2 linked regions of the Methylotuvimicrobium sp. KM2 genome follow. The protein of the gene in region 1 binds, or shares a complex with, the protein of each later gene. Links are inferred from orthologs where the notes say so. Each region holds a gene or a part of one and is shown in the gene's direction. Other genes may lie near its edges. The genes, in order: pnp and WJM45_RS16055.

Evidence for each region.
Region 2: the proteins of pnp (region 1) and WJM45_RS16055 are in contact, whole or in part, in a cryo-EM structure (PDB 9QH0), measured with the Escherichia coli proteins. The link is inferred for Methylotuvimicrobium sp. KM2 from one-to-one orthologs.

The regions. Positions count from the first base shown.
Region 1 is NZ_CP150634.1:1,374,561-1,377,826, forward strand. The notes cover bases 70-3,006. They hold pnp (polyribonucleotide nucleotidyltransferase), read left to right. Parts: upstream 70-464; coding sequence 465-2,549; downstream 2,550-3,006. Other genes in these bases: rpsO (30S ribosomal protein S15), read left to right, coding at 70-108. Outside these bases: more of rpsO, read left to right, coding at 1-69. UniProt on the Escherichia coli protein: Involved in mRNA degradation. Catalyzes the phosphorolysis of single-stranded polyribonucleotides processively in the 3'- to 5'-direction. Also involved, along with RNase II, in tRNA processing.
Region 2 is NZ_CP150634.1:3,832,012-3,835,246, forward strand. What follows is about bases 125-3,030. They hold WJM45_RS16055 (Rne/Rng family ribonuclease), read left to right. Parts: upstream 125-435; coding sequence 436-2,625; downstream 2,626-3,030. Other genes in these bases: WJM45_RS16060 (ion channel), read right to left, coding at 2,733-3,030. Also shown: more of WJM45_RS16060, read right to left, coding at 3,031-3,235. UniProt on the Escherichia coli protein: Endoribonuclease that plays a central role in RNA processing and decay. Required for the maturation of 5S and 16S rRNAs and the majority of tRNAs. Also involved in the degradation of most mRNAs.

The DNA.
Region 1 (3,266 bases):
GGTTTACTGCGGATGGTTAATCAGCGCCGCAAGTTGTTGGATTATTTGAAAAAGAAGGATATTAACCGTTATCGGTCATTGATCGAGCGCTTAGGATTGCGTAAATAATAATAAAAAAGAACGGCCTGAAATGACTTTCAGCGCCGTTCTTTCATTTGTAAGGATTTGGTCATAAATAACGTTCCTATTTTTGGAGGGTTCGGTTGCTCGATTGGCAGGTGTCGGCGGCAGGGAAAGCCGCCGCCAAGCTTACAAGGACGTATTCACCCAGCACCTAAATTCCATAGCCTTTTGACTATGGTAACTATCTTGCATAATTTAGGTGCTGGGTTCACGGCGTCCTGCCAGGCGAGTTACCGCACCCTCGACAAAGCCCATAACTCCAGGAAGTTAATTTTCGCGAAATCCTAAGTAAAGCAATAAACCGATTTTGATAACAACCCTTAACCTATAGGAACCGTATAGTGAATCCGATTCGGAAAGAATTTCAGTATGGCGAACAGCTCGTTACACTGGAAACCGGTGAGATAGCTCGTCAGGCGGACGGCGCTGTAATGATCGACATGGAAGGAACCACCCTTCTAGTGACAGTCGTTGGAAAAAAAGAAGCAAACAGCGGCGGAGATTTTTTTCCATTGACTGTCAATTATCAGGAAAAATCCTTTGCCGCGGGTAAGATTCCAGGCGGCTTTTTTAAACGAGAAGGCCGGCCGAGCGAAAAAGAAACGTTAACCTCCCGCCTTATTGACCGTCCTATCCGCCCCTTGTTTCCGGATGGCTTTACCAACGAAGTTCAAATTATCGCCACCGTTCTTTCACTGAATCCCGACATCGATCCTGAAATTCCTGCCTTGATTGGAGCTTCCGCAGCGTTATCGATTTCAGGGTTGCCCTTCAACGGTCCAGTCGGTGCGGCTCGAGTCGGTTATAAAGACGGCCAATATTTATTGAATCCGACACCTTCGTTATTGGCCGAGTCGCAATTGGAATTGGTTGTTGCCGGTACCGAACATGCGGTGCTGATGGTCGAATCCGAAGCGCAATGCTTGTCCGAGGAAGTGATGCTCGGCGCCGTGTTGTTCGGGCATGAACAGATGCAAACGGCAATTACAGCGATTAAAGAACTGGCCGCGATGGTTAACAAAGCGCCGATGGCGTGGCAACCGGCGGCTGCTAACACCGAGCTGGAATCTTTGGTGATAGCTGAAGTGGAAGCCGGAATTAAAGCGGCTTATCAAGTCCCTGAAAAACTGGTCAGACAAGAGCAACTGAAAGAAATTCGAAATGCTGTTGTCGATAAGTTGACGGCTGATGAGCAATATAGCGAATCCGACATTCGCGGCATCATCGAAAATCTCGAAAAGAAAATCGTACGCGGCTCGATTCTTGAAGAGGGCAAGCGTATCGACGGCCGAGACTTGAAAACGGTCAGACCTATTTCAATTCGTACCGGCGTGTTGCCGAGAACTCATGGTTCGGCGTTGTTTACCCGCGGCGAAACGCAGGCCTTGGTTGTCGCGACCCTGGGTACCGAACGTGACTCACAGGTCATCGATGCTCTGGAAGGCGAATACCGTGAAAGTTTCATGCTGCATTACAACTTCCCTCCTTATTGTGTCGGTGAAACCGGTTTTGTCGGTTCTCCGAAACGCCGGGAAATCGGCCACGGTCGCTTGGCAAAACGCGGCGTTCAAGCGGTATTGCCGAACATGGATGAATTTCCTTATGTTGTGCGCGTCGTTTCCGAAATTACCGAGTCGAACGGTTCAAGTTCGATGGCGTCGGTGTGCGGCAGTAGCTTGGCGTTGATGGACGCGGGCGTGCCTATTAAGGCGCCGGTTGCGGGTATCGCGATGGGTTTGATTAAGGAAGGCGATCAATTCGCAGTCTTATCCGATATCATGGGCGATGAAGATCATTTGGGCGATATGGACTTTAAAGTCGCCGGTTCAGAGGAAGGCGTGACCGCGCTACAGATGGATATCAAGATCGACGGTATTACTGCCGAGATCATGAAAACCGCACTCGAGCAAGCCAAGCAAGGCCGCTTGCACATTTTGGGCGAAATGAACAAATCGCTGTCCGAGACTCGCGGACAAATGTCCGATTATGCGCCGCGCATTATTTCGTTCAAAATCGATCCAAGTAAAATCCGCGAAGTCATCGGTAAAGGCGGTGCAACGATCCGCAGTATCACCGAACAAACCGGTGCCAGCATTGATTTGACCGATGACGGCGTCGTCAAAGTCGCTTCGGTCGATAAACAAGCCGGAGAAGAAGCACGTCGTTTGATCGAGGAAATTACCGCGGAAGTCGAAGTCGGAAAAACCTATGAGGGCAAGGTTGCCCGATTGATGGACTTCGGCGCATTCGTGACGATTCTGCCGGGTAAAGACGGTTTAGTGCATATCTCTCAGATTTCGGACGAGCATGTCGACAAGGTTAGCGATAAGCTATCCGAAGGCGATGTCGTCAAAGTCAAGGTGCTGGAAATCGATAGACAGGGTCGTGTCAGATTGAGCATGAAAGCTGTTGATCTCGAAGAGTAATTCGTAAGAAAAACTGACGAATTGAAAAGGGCTCGAACGGGCCCTTTTTTATGGCCTACTGAATTGCCAAGGTTTCATTTAACCCAGCCTTAACATTGCGCGTCAATAGGTTATTGAATAATATGCAATAATTAATTTTATGGCACTGCAAAGTTAAATTTGGCATGATTTTTAATTATTATATTTCAATAGCATAGGCGGTAGGCACTACACTTGTTAAAGCTGGGTTAAGGGTAAATTCATTTGCCAAGGCGATGAAGGCATCGCTTCTACAGAGCATCCGGCCCCTGTGGGAGCGATCCCCTGATCGCGATTTCAAGGCCGAGAACACCAAGTCACATTAACCTAAAAAGAGCAGTTGAGAGCCTCAAACTACCGTTCGCCCTGAGCCCTTCGGCTGGGCTCAGGAGAGCCCTGTCGAAGGGTGAACGGTAGTTTGAGGCTTCACCAAGACGGTGAAGGTGTTGTAGACCCTTCATGGTTCGACTTTACTCAGCACGAACGGTTTACAACACATGCCAACTGCTCTTTTCAGGATTAAATGGCATCGAGGTCAAAAAGACTAAAATATGCTGTTACCCAAGTTCTAGCTTCCCGTCAATCCAGGAAGATTGAACGAGCAAGTCGGGGTTTTCCTCGTTCCCACCGCTCCAGCGTGGGAATGCATACCGATCTTGCCTCGGCTGACAAGGTATGGGTTCCCACGGAGGACCGTGG
Region 2 (3,235 bases), 2.5 Mb from region 1 along the record:
TTAGGCCAGTTTATACAACTAAAATAAACGCTCCGTCCGCCTTATGCGATTAGGAGCCCTAAAAAATTATTCGCTGACCAGTTACTAAACGACTGTTCAGTCATTGGAATTTTGGGTTTTATCGTTCGACCCGTGATGAGCGAAATATAATAATTCCTGTTTAGGAAGGATTTTACAAGAAGACAGGCTTGCGCACACCTATTCGCATCGAATAAATCATGCTGAATAAACAATGCAAATTCTTTTGCTTTTCATAACTTAAACGAATGAACGAAAGCAAGCGAGACCGCCAATCATAGGACGGCACACCCCCCCGTCCCGGCCCTAAAAGCCGCGGCATCGTAACAGCCCATACGAAGGTCTAACGCCGATGCGCAACCTGAAAGTCTTAAAAAAATTCTAAACATGGGACAGGAATAATCAAGGATACCTTAAATGAAAAGAATGCTTATCAATGCCACGCAACCTGAAGAACTGCGTGTCGCTTTGGTAGATGGTCAAAAACTTTACGATTTTGACATTGAAGTCCCTTCAAAAGAACAAAAAAAGTCAAACATTTACAAAGGCATTATTACCCGTATCGAACCCAGCCTAGAAGCCGCTTTCGTGAATTACGGCTCCGAAAAACACGGCTTTTTACCCTTTAAAGAAATCGCTCCGAACTTCCGGCAACGCGCGGAAGGCGACACCTCCGAAGGCGGACGCGCATCGATCAAAGATCAAATCAAGGAAGGCCAAGAAATCGTCGTTCAAATCGAAAAAGAAGAACGCGGAAACAAAGGCGCGGCATTAACCACCTACATCAGCCTCGCCGGAACCTATTTGGTATTGATGCCGAACAACCCGAAAGCCGGCGGTATTTCCAGGCGCATTGAAGGCGATACGCGAAATGAATTGCGTGAAGTCATGGCGGCATTGGAGATTCCCGACACCATGGGTTTGATCGTCCGTACCGCCGGTTGCGGCAAGAGCGCCGAGGAACTGCAATGGGACTTGAATTATCTATTGCAACTATGGGAAGCGATCGAACGTTCGGCTAGCGAGCACTCGGCCCCTTTTTTGATATTCCAAGAAAGCAATGTCATCATCAGAGCCCTGCGCGACCATCTACGCGGCAACATTGATGAAATCCTAATCGACAAGGAAGAAGCATTCCACCTGGTGCAAAAGTTTTTGAAACAGGTCATGCCGCACTTTTTGTCTAAAGCGAAACTCTATCAGGATTCGGTACCGTTGTTTAGTCGCTATCAAATCGAATCGCAAATCGAAATCGCCTACGGACGCGAAGTATCGCTGCCATCCGGCGGCTCGATCGTGATCGATCATACCGAAGCATTGACCTCGATCGATATTAACTCGGCACGCGCGACCAAAGGCAGCGACATCGAAGAAACCGCTTTGAACACCAACCTTGAAGCCGCCGATGAAATCGCTCGTCAGTTACGGCTTCGCGATTTGGGCGGTTTGTTCGTGATCGACTTCATCGATATGATGGCCAATAAAAATCAACGCGCGGTCGAAAACCGCTTACGCGATGCGTTAAAAATCGATCGCGCTCGTATACAAACCAGCCGTATTTCGCGATTCGGCTTGCTGGAAATGTCTAGACAGCGGCTTCGACCTTCGCTAGGAGAATCCACGCAACTAATCTGCCCACGCTGTAAAGGCCAAGGAACGATCCGTAATGTCGAATCGGTCGCATTGGCAGTGCTGCGCGTACTGGAAGAAGAAGCGATGAAACCCGGCACCGAAAAAGTCATCGCGCATTTGCCGATCGAAAGCGCGACTTTCCTGCTCAATGAAAAGCGGCCAGCTATCGAATTGATCGAGTCTCGATTAAAAGTCGGCATCGTGATTCTGCCGAGCAAACACCTGGAAACGCCGGCTTACACGATAGACCGAATCAAAGCCAAGGATGCGATCGAGGAAAAACCTAGCTATTTACAAATCAAGGAAGAAGATATTCCGCTTCCTGAGTTCGCGCAACAGATCAAGCCCAAAGCCGAACAAGCGGCTATTAAAGAATTTCTACCCGATGCGCCTGCGCCGGTACAAAATCGCAATACCTCGGCCAGCCTGATTAAGCGCTTTTGGCAAAAATTGGTCGGCGGTAAAGAAGAAACGACAGCCACACCCCAGCCAGCCAAAAAACAGGAACGAAAAGAAGGCGAAGAAAGAACGCAGGGCAAAAAACGCGATAACAAACGTGGACCGGGAAGTCGAAGTAACCGACCTAAAAGGCCCGCCAATAAGCGTGAAACAAAACCTGACGAACAGAAAGAGACCATTACTGAAGAAGTCGCTCAACAATCGGTTGAGCCGGACAAAACGACGAATGAAGCTGTCGAACAACCGGTAAAAAAATCGCCATCCAGAAATGGAAGAAGAGGCCCGAATAGACGTCGTCCTCGGAACCCGAATTACCGAAAACCGGAATCCTCACAACAGGACGAAACCAGCGGACCGAACGTTCCAACTCAAGCCGATGAAGGCCCGAAATCGGCAGAAGTGGTTAAAACACAAGACGAGAAGCCTCGCCGTGAACAAGACGCTACCGGCGCTAAACCGGACAACAATACCGACAGCAAACCCGTTGTTAAATCCGAAAGCGAATCGGACGTCTAAACATTAATCCCTTTTAAACTCACGGTTGCCGGAACCAAAATAACGGCAACCGTGAGGCCTACAGAAGGAACCCCATGAAATTCTCTCGCTATTTCAGTCAAAAAACATCACCCAATAACCCGCTTGGCTAAAATACCGACCAATAACCCGCCCATCAAATAACCTATCGCCATTTCGGACATCGCTAACAGTTTTTGCAGAGAACCGACCGGTACGATATCGCCATAACCGACCGTCGTAAATGTCGTCAGTGAAAAATACAGACAGTCCAAAAACGAGCGATCCATCAAACCCCAAAAAATTGCAGCATAAGCTAACACGAAACCCACAACCCATAGCGCATATCGCGAAAATGAACGACCATAATCGCAGGACCAGCGTAAAAAACAGGCGAATACCGGATAATGCCTATCCAATTGCTGAATACGTTGCTGCGACAAGGCTAAATCATATAACAAGGTTGCCAACGTAAAGTTGACTGCATGCAAATTGACGCCTAAAAAACGCGTGGAACTATTGAAACGCACATTGTCGAGCAAAGCCCTATTAAGTACGGCAAAATCGAATCGCGCACCGGAAATATCGCTCTCCGACAAATAACTGTCGGATA